Amycolatopsis sp. NBC_01480: one gene and its partner. The protein of the gene in region 2 interacts with the protein of the main gene of each other region in a pairwise test. Links are inferred from orthologs where the notes say so. Each region holds a gene or a part of one and is shown on either strand. Other genes may lie near its edges. The genes, in order: OG371_RS24860 and sufU.

What was found.
Region 1: the proteins of sufU (region 2) and OG371_RS24860 interact in binary tests that used the Escherichia coli proteins (3 or more experiments, as listed by UniProt). The link is inferred for Amycolatopsis sp. NBC_01480 from one-to-one orthologs.

The regions. Positions count from the first base shown.
Region 1 is NZ_CP109442.1:5,183,682-5,189,486, reverse strand. Bases 2,124-4,902 are described here. They hold OG371_RS24860 (cysteine desulfurase family protein), read right to left. Parts: upstream 4,222-4,902; coding sequence 3,025-4,221; downstream 2,124-3,024. Other genes in these bases: OG371_RS24855 (MFS transporter), read right to left, coding at 4,286-4,902; mnmA (tRNA 2-thiouridine(34) synthase MnmA), read right to left, coding at 2,124-3,021. Also shown: OG371_RS24875 (GNAT family N-acetyltransferase), read left to right, coding at 35-487; OG371_RS24870 (DUF222 domain-containing protein), read left to right, coding at 624-1,913; more of mnmA, read right to left, coding at 1,930-2,123; more of OG371_RS24855, read right to left, coding at 4,903-5,650. UniProt on the Escherichia coli protein: Master enzyme that delivers sulfur to a number of partners involved in Fe-S cluster assembly, tRNA modification or cofactor biosynthesis. Catalyzes the removal of elemental sulfur from cysteine to produce alanine.
Region 2 is NZ_CP109442.1:6,604,251-6,610,276, reverse strand. What follows is about bases 1,461-4,460. They hold sufU (Fe-S cluster assembly sulfur transfer protein SufU), read right to left. Parts: upstream 3,186-4,460; coding sequence 2,736-3,185; downstream 1,461-2,735. Other genes in these bases: OG371_RS31575 (cysteine desulfurase), read right to left, coding at 3,182-4,460; OG371_RS31585 (metal-sulfur cluster assembly factor), read right to left, coding at 2,311-2,739; OG371_RS31590 (amidase), read right to left, coding at 1,461-2,025. Also shown: OG371_RS31600 (NAD(P)H-binding protein), read right to left, coding at 1-43; OG371_RS31595 (winged helix-turn-helix transcriptional regulator), read left to right, coding at 106-501; more of OG371_RS31590, read right to left, coding at 574-1,460; more of OG371_RS31575, read right to left, coding at 4,461-4,501; Fe-S cluster assembly ATPase SufC, read right to left, coding at 4,551-5,318; Fe-S cluster assembly protein SufD, read right to left, coding at 5,352-6,026. UniProt on the Escherichia coli protein: A scaffold on which IscS assembles Fe-S clusters. Exists as 2 interconverting forms, a structured (S) and disordered (D) form. The D-state is the preferred substrate for IscS.

The DNA of each region.
Region 1 (5,805 bases), 1.4 Mb from region 2 along the record:
AACCGTTCACCCGATCGCTGGAATACTGACCTCCATGCCCGACATCGAAATCAGGAAGGCCCGGCGCGACGACATCGAGGCGATCGTCCGGATGCTCGTCGACGATCAGCTTGGCGCCACCAGGGATTCGGCTGACGACCTGGATCCGTACTTGCGGGCTTTCCAGGCCATCGACGCGGATCCCAACCAGTTCCTGGCTGTCGCAGTCTCGGACGGCGAACCAGTAGCGACTCTGCAGCTGACGTTCATCCCCGGGCTCGCCCGAAGTGGCGCACTACGCGGCCAGATCGAAGCGGTACGCGTCCGCCGCGATCATCGAAGCGCCGGCCTTGGCGGCGACTTGATGCGATGGGCCATCGACGAGGCACAACGCCGCGGCTGCGCGCTCGTCCAGCTCACCTCGGACGCGTCGCGCGCCGGAGCGCACAAGTTCTACGAACGCCTCGGCTTCGTTGCGAGCCACACCGGCTTCAAACTGAAGCTCTAACCTCATTTCAATCTATTTAGGACAGTAACTTCGCTCTGCAGTTCCACCTTGCCAGAACCGTGAGGCGACGACAAGAGAATGTCGCGAGGGGACCTTTCGCACCATTCTTTTCGTGCCAACGCGTCGAATCGTGCGTATGGTCGCCGACATGAACCACCCGGAACTGCCGAAGACCGGCACTGAAAAGCCCGCCGAGACAACCGATCTAGCCTTCCTGCTGCGCGCGATGCAGACAAACCTCGACATGTTCGAGCAGCTGCATCCGGAACAGCTCATGCAGGTCACACGAAGCGCAAGCTCGGAAATAGCGCGGCTGCAGGCACTACAGCTCCATTGCCTGGCCGGCCTGCGAAGACGAAGGGCTGACCGCCGTGAACTCGCCGCCGAAACAGCGCTGGCCCTGAGCATCACCGACAACCGGGCCGGCGCGATGATCTCCGCGGCGGAAGCCCTCACCAGCCGCCTCCCGCGGACGTTTCGCTTGATGGACAACGGATCCCTGGATCTCTACCGCGCTATGAAGGTCACCGACGGCACGATGTGGCTGTCGGACCACAACGCGCGGCTCGTCGACATCGTCCTCGAGGGAAGGCTTTCGGGCAGGAACCCGACTCAGATTCGCAAGGCCACCGCTTATGCCGCCATGAAGGCCGATCCGGAAGGCGCTGCGAATCGCGCCTTGAGGAGGCGGGGCGAACGCAGAGTCGCGCTGCACCAGCAGGATGATGGCGTCGCGCACCTGTCCGTCGACAACGCGCCGGCCGAGAAGGCCAACGCCGCTTACCTGCGTATCGACAAAATCGCTCGCTCACTCCAGACCGGCAGCGAGAAACGCACGCTCGATCAGCTCCGTACCGATGTTGCACTCGACCTGTTGCTCACTGGGAAGGGCGGAGCCGGCGAACGGACGGAGGTCTATCTCTACGTCGACCTGCAGACCTACCTCGGCCTGAACGACAGCCCTGCCGAGCTGGCGGACCACGGGCACGTCCCGGCCGCGGTCGCCCGCCACATCGCGACCGGGCCGGACACGACATTGCGACGACTCATCACCGACCCGCTCAACGGACAGGTCATCGAGGTCGGCAAGTTCCGATACCGGCCGAGCGTCGACGTCAGCGAGTTCACACGAATCAGAGACCGCGAGTGCCGTCACCCCGGCTGTCCACGGCCGGTGCAGGGATGCGCGACGGAGAACACTGCAACCGAATCCGCCAAGCCTGGACCCGGTACCGACAGCACGTTGAGCTATTGCCTTCGGCACCGGCGTCTCAAGGACCGCGTCGATTGGGAGTACAAGGTGCGCGCCGATGGAACGCTCATGGTCGCCACCCCAACCGGGCTGAGAGCGGAGAGCATTCCGACGCCACTACACGAGCCGCGACCCAGCTCCGAACAGCTCGGTGAGACGAGGCTGGGCGCCTGAGAACCCAGCTGGTCAATCAGCTCGTGCTGGAGATCTTCGCGCTGCCCAGCACGAGGTCGCCAGCCTCGCTGTCAGGCCGATAGAGGACGACGATCTGGCCCGGGGCGACGCCGCGCAACGGTTCGCGCAGCTGCATGCTGACCCGCTCGCCGTCAGCCTCCGCGACCGCCTCGGCAATGCCCCCGTGCGCTCGCACCTGGACGACGCACTCAGTGGGGCCGTCGAGTGCCTGTCCACTGGGCCAAATCGCACGGTCGGCTTCAATCGCGTCGATGCCGAGCCCAGCGGACGAGCCGACCTTCACCGTGCCCGAAACCGGTTCGAGCGAAAGGACATACCGCGGACGCCCATCAGACGCCGGGGCTTCGATCCCCAGCCCCTTGCGCTGTCCGACTGTGAAGCCGTGCACACCGGTGTGCTGTCCCAGCACGGCACCGGTCTCAGCGTCAACCAGCTCACCGGGCCGTTGCCCGAGCCGGTTCTCGAGGAACTTCTGCGTGTCGCCGTCGGGGATGAAGCAGATGTCGTGGCTGTCCGGCTTGTTCGCCACGGAAAGCCCACGCTGCTCAGCCTCCGCTCGCACCTCGGACTTCCACGAATCGCCGAGGGGGAACATGGCGTGGCTGAGCTGCTCCGGGGTCAGCGAGGCCAGCACGTACGACTGGTCCTTGCCCTCGTCCGCGCTGCGCCGAAGTTTCGGTTCGCCGTCCACAACGGCAAGGCGGGCGTAATGGCCGGTCGCTACTGCATCGAAGCCGAGCGCCATCGCCTTCTCCAGCAGCGCCTCGAACTTGATCTTTTCGTTGCACGTGACGCAGGGGTTCGGGGTGCGGCCGGCGGCGTACTCGCCGACGAAGGTCTCGACGACCTCTTCGGTGAAGCGCTCGGCGAAGTCCCAGATGTAGAAGGGAATGCCCATGATGTCGGCCGCGCGGCGGGCATCATGCGAATCCTCGATAGTGCAGCACCCACGCGAACCAGTCCGCAGCGTGCCCGGTTTGGCGGACAGAGCCAGGTGCACGCCAACGACCTCGTGGCCGGCGTCGACCGCACGCGCGGCTGCGACAGCCGAATCCACTCCTCCGCTCATCGCGGCCAGTACCCGCATTGCTTACACCTCTTGCTTCTGGGTCTGCTTACGCATACCGGCGAGTCCCGCTTGCCGGGCTCGCGCAACGACTCCGCCGATCTCGCGCGCAAGCGCCGTCACATCATCCAGTGTCGACGTGTGGCCAAGCGAAAATCGGAGGGATCCCCGCGCCGCAGCCGCGTCGGCACCCATGGCGAGCAGCACGTGGCTGGGCTGGGCGACGCCGGCGGTGCACGCGGAGCCGGTGGAACATTCGATTCCCTTGGCGTCCAGCAACATCAGGAGACTGTCGCCGGCGGAGCCGGGGAAGGTGAAGTGGGCGTGCCCGGGCAACCGGTCACCGGAACCGCCATTGAGGATGGCGTCCGGCACCTCACGGAGGACGGCGTCGATCAGCTCGTCGCGAAGCTTCTCGACACGCGCCGCGTACTCTTCGCGGGCTTCGACGCTTGCTCGGACTGCCACGGCGAAGCTGACGATCGCCGGGACGTCGAGGGTGCCCGAGCGAACGCTCCGTTCCTGGCCGCCTCCGTGGAGCACCGGCACGCACGCCGTGTCGCGGCCGAGAAGGAGCGCGCCCACGCCGTACGGTCCACCGAGCTTGTGGCCGGTGAGGGTCAACGCGGCCGCGCCGCTCTCTGCGAAGTCGACGGGAATGGCGCCGACCGCTTGGACTGCATCGGTGTGCAGCGGGATGCCGAACTCGGCGCATACGCTGGCCAGTTCGGCGATGGGGCTGATGGTGCCGACTTCGTTGTTGGCCCACATCACCGTCGCGAGGGCGACTGTCTCGGGCGCCGATCCGATGGCGGCGCGGAGGGTGTCCGGCGAGACCCGGCCCTGGGCATCGACCTCAAGCCAGGTGATCTCGGCGCCGCACTCGGCCTCAAGCCACTCGACGGTGTCCAGGACGGCGTGGTGCTCGACGGCGCCGCACAGGATTCGGCGGCGCTCAGGCTGCTCGTTGTGACGGGCCCAGAAGATTCCCTTGACCGCCAGGTTGTCACTCTCTGTGCCGCCACCGGTGAAGATCACCTCGGAGGGACGGGCACCGAGAGCGGCGGCTATGACTTCCCGGGACTCTTCGACCACGCGGCGCGCTCGGCGTCCCGAGGAATGCAACGCAGAGGCATTGCCCACGGTGGACAATGCCTCGGTCATCGCCGCCACGGCTTCGGGCAACATCGGGGTGGTCGCCGCATGGTCGAGATAGGTCATCGCCCCCTCAGGGTAGTCCGCTCCAGCCGGTGACGAAGCCCACCCTGGTCGCCGAAGTGGCCTGTCACACCTTCCGCGGCCAGCGGCTGGTCAGGCGAACTCCCAGCGAGGTGAGCAGGACGAGAGCGGCGCCGAGGATCGCCATCGCCGCTGAGGGGTGGACGGCCGACGCGACCATGGCGAGGAGCACGCCGCCGAGGCCGATCAGGAGGGCCGAGCCGACCCAGTCCGCGAGCTGCATGGCCGAGGTGTTGAAACCGCGTTCGCCGTCGGGCGAGTACCTGAGCAGCAGGACGGAGATGGCCGGCATCGCGATGCCCATGCCGGCACCACCGACCGCGCAGATCACGAACGCGAGCCAGGCCGGGAACCAGGGCTGCGACACCAGCACGAACCCGGCCAGGCTCACGGCGACCAAGGCGAAACCGGTGCGCAAGGACGCTTCGCGGGACCAGTCGAGGAATCGGCCCTGCAGCGCCGAGCCCGCTGACCAGCCCAACGCGGTAATCGTCAAGGGCAGGCCGGCCATGGCAGGGCCGTAGCCGTGGACGGCGCTCATGGTGAGGGGCAGGTAGGCCTCCATTCCTGCGTAGGCGCCGGAAAGCAGGGCTCGGGAGGCAATGACGGTCGGCAGGCCCGGGCGGGCGGTCAGAGTGCCGGTGGGGAGGAGCTTCCTCAAGGCAGCGGCTAAGGCGACAAGGCCCGCGGCGCCGTACGCGATGGCGGCCGGTGACGGGTGTTGGGCGGCCCAGCTCAGGGCGGCGACACCCAGCGCGGCGACCACGGCGGGGATCACGCCTGCACGGCGGGCTGTGGCCGTCGGCGCGTGCGTGGGCAGGCGGCGGGCCACGACGACGAGCAGGGCCACGCCGATCGCGACCAGCGGGATCAGGCCGAGGAACACCCACCGCCAGCCGATACTGACGGTGATCAGGCCCGCGACGGACGGGCCGACCACAGCGGGCAGGACCCAGGCTGCGGCGTTGGCGGCGTAGATGACCGGACGTTCACGGTCGGTGAACGTCGCGGCGATCAGGAGCGACACGGCGACCAGCAGGAAACCGGAGCCGAGGCCTTGCAGCGCGCGGCCGGCCAGCAGCATGGGCATCCCGTCGGCCGTGCCGGCGACGAGCAAGCCGGCGGCGAAAAGCACCGGCCCGGCGATCAGGGCAGGAGCCGGGCCGCGGCGGTCGCCCATGCGGCCGGACAGCACCGTCGCCACCACGCTGGCGATCAGGAACGTGGTGAACGGCCACGAGTAGAGCGCGAGGCCGTGCAGATCCGCGACGAGAGTGGGCATCGCGGTAGCGACACCCATGTTCTCGAACGCGACCAGCGTGACCACCAAGAGCAGGCCGATTGTGGTGAGCCGATGCTCGCGGCTCCACAGGACGCTTCTTCGGGGCGGGGCGGCGGCCGTCTGGGTCATGATCGCCAGCGTGCAACCTCCAGCGCGGTGAAGGTCAATACGCCGGATCGACTATCGGGCGGGGGATCCGGGTTGTGGGGTGGGCAGGCACTGCATCGTGGAATTGGGCAGCGGTGGGGTGAGTGTTGGCCGCCCGGTGTGGTCTGTGCCGTTGG
Region 2 (6,026 bases):
GGCGACCGACATTGCCGCGGGCTCCGAACACCACTGTGACCATGGCTGGAGCGTATTCGTGGAGCTTACTCGCCGTAAGTACCTACCTTCGGGTAAGCTCCGAATGTGGAGGTAGGTTCGCAGGCCGGGCGTAATGCCTGGCAGGGCTTGAGTGACGCGTTCAACAGCGAGTGCCCGGCGCGCGAGGTCCTCGACCACATCACCGGACGCTGGGGCATGTTGATCCTGGCGGCGCTGGGCGAGGAGCCACAGCGCTTTTCCGAATTGCACGCGACCATCGGTGGGATCAGCGAGAAGATGCTGTCGCAAACGCTGCGCACCCTGGTGCGGGACGGCCTGGTCGAGCGCACGGTCGAGCACACCACGCCGCCGCGGGTCAGTTACGAGCTCACGTCGCTCGGCCAGGGCCTCACCAAGTCGCTGGAACAGTTCCTGGGCTGGATCCGGCAGCACACGATCGACGTCGTCGCCGCCCAGCACCGCCACGACCGGCAGCGCTGATGAGCTGACCGGCGGATGGCCGTCGCCCGGCGCCCGGTCGCGGACACCCTCCGGTCCACATCGGACTGAGACCTACTTCGGCGCCTGGAAACCGCCGATCTTCTCCTCCAGCAGTTCGGCCAGCCGCAGCGGGGTGCGGTCCTCGAACATCGGGCCGATGAGCTGCACCCCGACCGGCAGGCCGTCGGTGGACCGGCCGGTGGGGACGGCGGTGGCGGGCAGGCCGGGCATGGTGGCCAGGCCGGCCCAGATGAGCTGGTCGAAGTACGGGTACCCGACGCCGTCGATGTCGAGGTGCCGGGCCAGCGGATCGGGGTTGTGGTCGTGCGGGAACGCGGGCGTCGGCGTGATCGGGCACACCACGGCGTCGAACTCGGCGAACAGCTGCCGCCAGCCGTGACGGTGGAGTTCGCGGCGGTTGTTCGCCTCCATCCAATCGCGGTGGCTGGACACCATGGCGCGCAGCCGCGTGGTCTCCAGGCTCTGGTCGTCCGCGCTGAATCCGGCGACGCGGGCCCGCAGCTGCTCGAGCGTTTCGATGGGAAAGCGCGCAACAGAGCCGGAAATCAGCAGCTGCATGTAGAGCCTCGCGGCATCGGCCAGATCGGGCAGCAACGAACTTTGCCGCTCGACGCGAGCGCCGCCGTCGGCCAGCGCGTCCGCCACCCGGTTCACCCCCGCCCGTACGGCTGCTCCGGTCGGCATGAGCGGATGCTCCTCGATGACCAAGACCCGGAATTCGGACAGCCGCTCGTGGCGCGCGGGCGGCAGCTTCAGGTCGTACGCGAGGCCGCCCGTCAGCGGGTCCGGTCCGGCCATGACGTCGAGCAGCAGCGTGAGGTCGCGGGCCGAGCGCGCCATCGGGCCGACGACGGCGAGGTCGAGATCAACCGGCAAAGCCTGCTCACCCGGCGGAACCATGCCGCGGCTGGCCGCCAGCCCGAGCGTCGGCTTGTGTGCGTAGATGCCGCAGAAATGCGCGGGGGTGCGCAGCGAGCCCGCGATGTCGGAGCCGATGGACAGCGCGCCGAACCCGGACGCCAGCGCCGCCGTCGACCCGCCGGAGGATCCGCCCGACGTGCGCGCGGGATCCCACGGATTGGTGGTGGTGCCGTAGAGCTCGTTGAAACTCTGGATGTCCTGCAGTCCCAACGGAACGTTGGTCTTGCCGAGCACCACCGCGCCCGCGGCCTTGAGCCGCGAAACCTGCACCGCGTCCTCGTCCGGCATGAAATCCCGGTGCGGCGGCATGCCCCAGGCCGTGGGCAGCCCGGCGATGTTGTACGACTCCTTGACCGTCACCGGAACCCCGAGCAGCGGCCGGTCCTCCCCTCGCGCGCGGGCCTGGTCGGCCTCCCGCGCGGCGGCCCGCGCCCGGTCGAAGTCCGGCAGGCAGATCGCGTTGACCACCTTGTCCTCGCGCTCGATCCGGTCGATCGCCTCTTCGGTCAGTTCCACCGAGGTCACCGCACCGGCCCGCAAGGCGGTGATGAGTTCTTCGGCTGTGTGAAAGCTCCGTTCCATGGCTGCGAAGTTATCGAGCGGCCCCGGGAGGCACGAAATTCCCTTGTACACAACGGGAAGGTCGAACAGTCGTCTTCACCGTGGCAGCCCGCCGCAGGTCAGAGCGCCAAAATAAGCCGGCTCCAGCCCTGAAAGCCATGAAATGCCGCATCGGGCAATAGGATCGACGTCTCACTTCCCGGCCGAGCCGGGTCACGCGCCGCCGTATAGGTCGTTATACAACCACCGCGCGCAAAAAAGGCCACCCCGCACCGAAGCACGGGGTGGCCCTGGGAAAAGCGTGGCTCAGACGGTGAAGCCGAGCGCGCGCAGCTGCTCGCGGCCGTCGTCGGTGATCTTCTCCGGGCCCCACGGCGGCATCCAGACCCAGTTGATCCGGAAGTCGCTGACCAGGCCGCCGGAGGTGAGCGCCGCCGAGGTCTGGTCCTCGATCACGTCGGTCAGCGGGCAGGCCGCGGACGTCAGCGTCATGTCCAGCGTGACGGAGTTGTCGCCCTCCACGTGGATGTCGTAGACCAGGCCGAGGTCGACGACGTTGATGCCCAGCTCGGGGTCGACCACGTCGCGCATGGCCTCCTCGATGTCCTCGATCTTCGCCACGTCGGCCGGGACCGAGCCGGTCTGCTCCGGCAGGTCGGCGGCCGTGCGGCCTTCACGGTGCTCGGGGGCCTGGGCCGAAGCCGTTTCCGCGACCGTCTGGGTGTCTTCGCTCATGCCTTCTCAGCTCCTGTGGTGGTGCGGGCGACGGCGTCCTTGAACGCCATCCAGCCGAGCAGTGCGCACTTGACGCGGGCCGGGTACTTGGCGACGCCCGCGAAGGCGATCCCGTCCTCCAGCACGTCCTCGTCCGGCTCGACCTTGCCCTTGCCCTGCATCAGTTCCACGAAGGCGTCCATGGTGGTGAACGCCTCCTCCACGGTGTGCCCCACGACGAGGTCCGTCATGACGGACGTCGAGGCCTGGCTGATCGAGCAGCCCTGGCCCTCGTAGGAGATGTCGGCGACCTTGCCGCCGTCGACCTTCACCCGCAGCGTGACCTCGTCCCCGCAGGTCGGGTTGACCTGGAACGACTCCGCGTCGAACGGATCGCGCAGGCCGCGCCCGTGCGGGTTCTTGTAGTGGTCCAGGATGATCTCCTGGTACATGCTCTCCAGGTTCACTGGGCCACTCCGAAGAACTTCTGCGCCTCGCGAATCCCGTCGACGAGCGCGTCCACTTCGGACAGTGTGTTGTACAGGTAGAACGTCGCCCGCACGGTGGCGGGCACCCCGCACGCCCGGTGCAGCGGCCACGCGCAGTGGTGGCCGACGCGCACCGCGATGCCCAGGCTGTCGAGCACCTGGCCGGCGTCGTGCGGGTGCACGCCGTCGATCACGAACGACACCGTGCCGCCTCGGTCCGCCAGGTCGGTCGGCCCGACGATCCGGACGCCGTCGATGGCGCCGATCCCGGCCAGCGCCCGCTCGGTGAGCAGGTGCTCGTGCGCCGCGATGCGGTCCATGCCGATCGCCGACAGGTAGTCCACGGCCGCGCCGAGCCCGATGGCCTGCGAGGTCATCGGCACGCCCGCCTCGAACTTCTGCGGCGGCGGCGCGAACGTCGTCTTCTCCATCCGGACCAGCTCGATCATCGAGCCGCCGGTGAGGAACGGCGGCATCGCCTCGAGCAGCTCGGTGCGGCCGTACAGCACGCCGATGCCGGACGGCGCCAGCATCTTGTGCCCGGACCACACGGCGAAGTCGACACCCAGCGCGCCGAGGTCGACCGCGCCCTGGCCGTACAGCCCGTGCGGGACCGACTGGCAGGCGTCGAGCAGGGTCAGCGCGCCGACCTGCTTCGCCTTGGCCACCAGCAGTTCGACCGGGTTGATCGTGCCCAGCACGTTGGACTGGTGCGCGAACGCCACCAGCTTCGTGCGCGGCGTGATCAGCTCGTCGATGTCCGACAGGTCGAGCCGGCCCTCGGGGGTCACCTTGAACCACTTCAGCGTCGCCCCGGTTCGCTGGCACAACTGCTGCCAGGGCACCAGGTTCGCGTGGTGCTCCATCTCGGTGATGACGATCTCGTCACCGGGGCCGACCGCGAACCGCGCGGCCGCGCTTTCCGGGTCGGTGGCCGCGTTGCTCATCGCGTACGCCACCAGGTTGATGCCCTCGGTGGCGTTCTTGGTGAACACCAGCTCCTCCGGGGAGGTCCCGGTGAACTCCGCGATCCGGGCCCGGGCGGACTCGTACGCGTCGGTCGCCTCCTCGGCGAGCTGGTGGGCCCCGCGGTGCACCGCGGCGTTCGAGGTCTCGAGGAACCGCCGCTCGGCGTCGAGCACCTGCGTCGGCCGCTGTGAGGTCGCGCCGGAGTCCAGGTACACCAAGGGTTTCCCGTCGCGCACGGTGCGGGACAGGATGGGGAAGTCGGCGCGCAGCGCCGCCACGTCAAGGGGAACAGAGTTGGTCGGGCTGTTCGAAGCCGTGGTGGTCATCGAGCCAACTCCTCTCTCGGTGTAGTCGGGAACTTCGGTGATACGAACGTCAGACGGCGGCTTCGGTCTTGCCGACGTACTTCACGTAGCCGTTCTCCTCCAGCTCGTCGGCCAGCTCCTTGCCGCCCGACTCGACGATCTTGCCGCCGGCGAAGACGTGTACGAAGTCCGGCGTGATGTGCCGCAGGATCCGGGTGTAGTGCGTGATCAGCATGACGCCGACCTCGCTGGAGGCCTTGTACTGGTTGACGCCCTCGGAGACGACGCGCAGCGCGTCCACGTCGAGGCCCGAGTCGGTCTCGTCGAGGATGGCGAACTTCGGCTTGAGCAGCGACAGCTGGAGGATCTCGTGGCGCTTCTTCTCGCCGCCGGAGAAGCCCTCGTTGACCGAGCGCTCGGCGAACTCCTGCGAGATCTCGAGCTTGCCCATCTCCTCCTTGACCTCCTTGACCCAGTGGCGCAGCTTGGGGGCCTCGCCACGGACCGCGGTGACCGCGGTGCGGAGGAAGTTGGACATCGACACGCCGGGCACCTCGACCGGGTACTGCATGGCGAGGAACAGGCCGGCGCGGGCGCGCTCGTCCACGCTCATCTCGAGCACGTTCTCGCCGTCCAGCAGCACCTCACCGGAGGTCACCCGGTACTTCGGGTGGCCGGCGATCGCGTACGACAGGGTGGACTTGCCGGAGCCGTTGGGGCCCATGATCGCGTGGGTCTCGCCCGACTTGATGGTCAGGTTCACGCCCTTGAGGATCTCCTTGGCGCCCTCGTCGGTCTCGACCGAGGCGTGCAGGTCCTTGATTTCCAGGGTAGCCATTCTTCGTTTCCTAAAAGTCTGCGGTGGACGGCGTCAGGCGCCAACGGCTTCGAGCTCGGCCTCGATCGCGGCTTCGAGGCGCTCGCGCACCTCGGGGACGTCGATCTTCACCAGGATCTCGTGGAAGAACCCGCGCACGACCAAGCGCCGGGCGGCTTCTTCGGCGATCCCGCGCGACTGGAGGTAGAACAACTGCTCGTCGTCGAACCTTCCCGTCGCGCTCGCGTGGCCGGCGCCTTCGATCTCGCCGGTCTCGATCTCCAGGTTCGGCACGGAGTCCGCGCGCGCGCCCGGGGTGAGCACCAGGTTGCGGTTGAACTCGTAGGTGTCGGTGGCCTCGGCGGCCGCGCGGATCAGCACGTCGCCGATCCAGACCGAGTGCGCGCCGTCGCCCTGGAGCGCGCCCTTGTAGCCCACGCGCGACTTGCAGTTCGGCACCGCGTGGTCGACGAAGAGGCGGTGCTCCTGGTGCTGGCCGCCGTCGGCGAAGTAGACGCCGAGCATGTCGACGTCGCCGCCCTTGTCGGCAAACGTCGCCGTCGGCGAGATGCGGACCAGGTCGCCGCCGAGGGTGATCACGGTGTGCCGCAGCGCGGCGTCGCGGCCCAGCTTCAGGTGCTGCTCGGACACGTGCACCGCGTCGTCGGCCCAGTCCTGGACGCTGACCACGGTGACCTTGGCGCCGTCGCCGATGACGAACTCGACGTT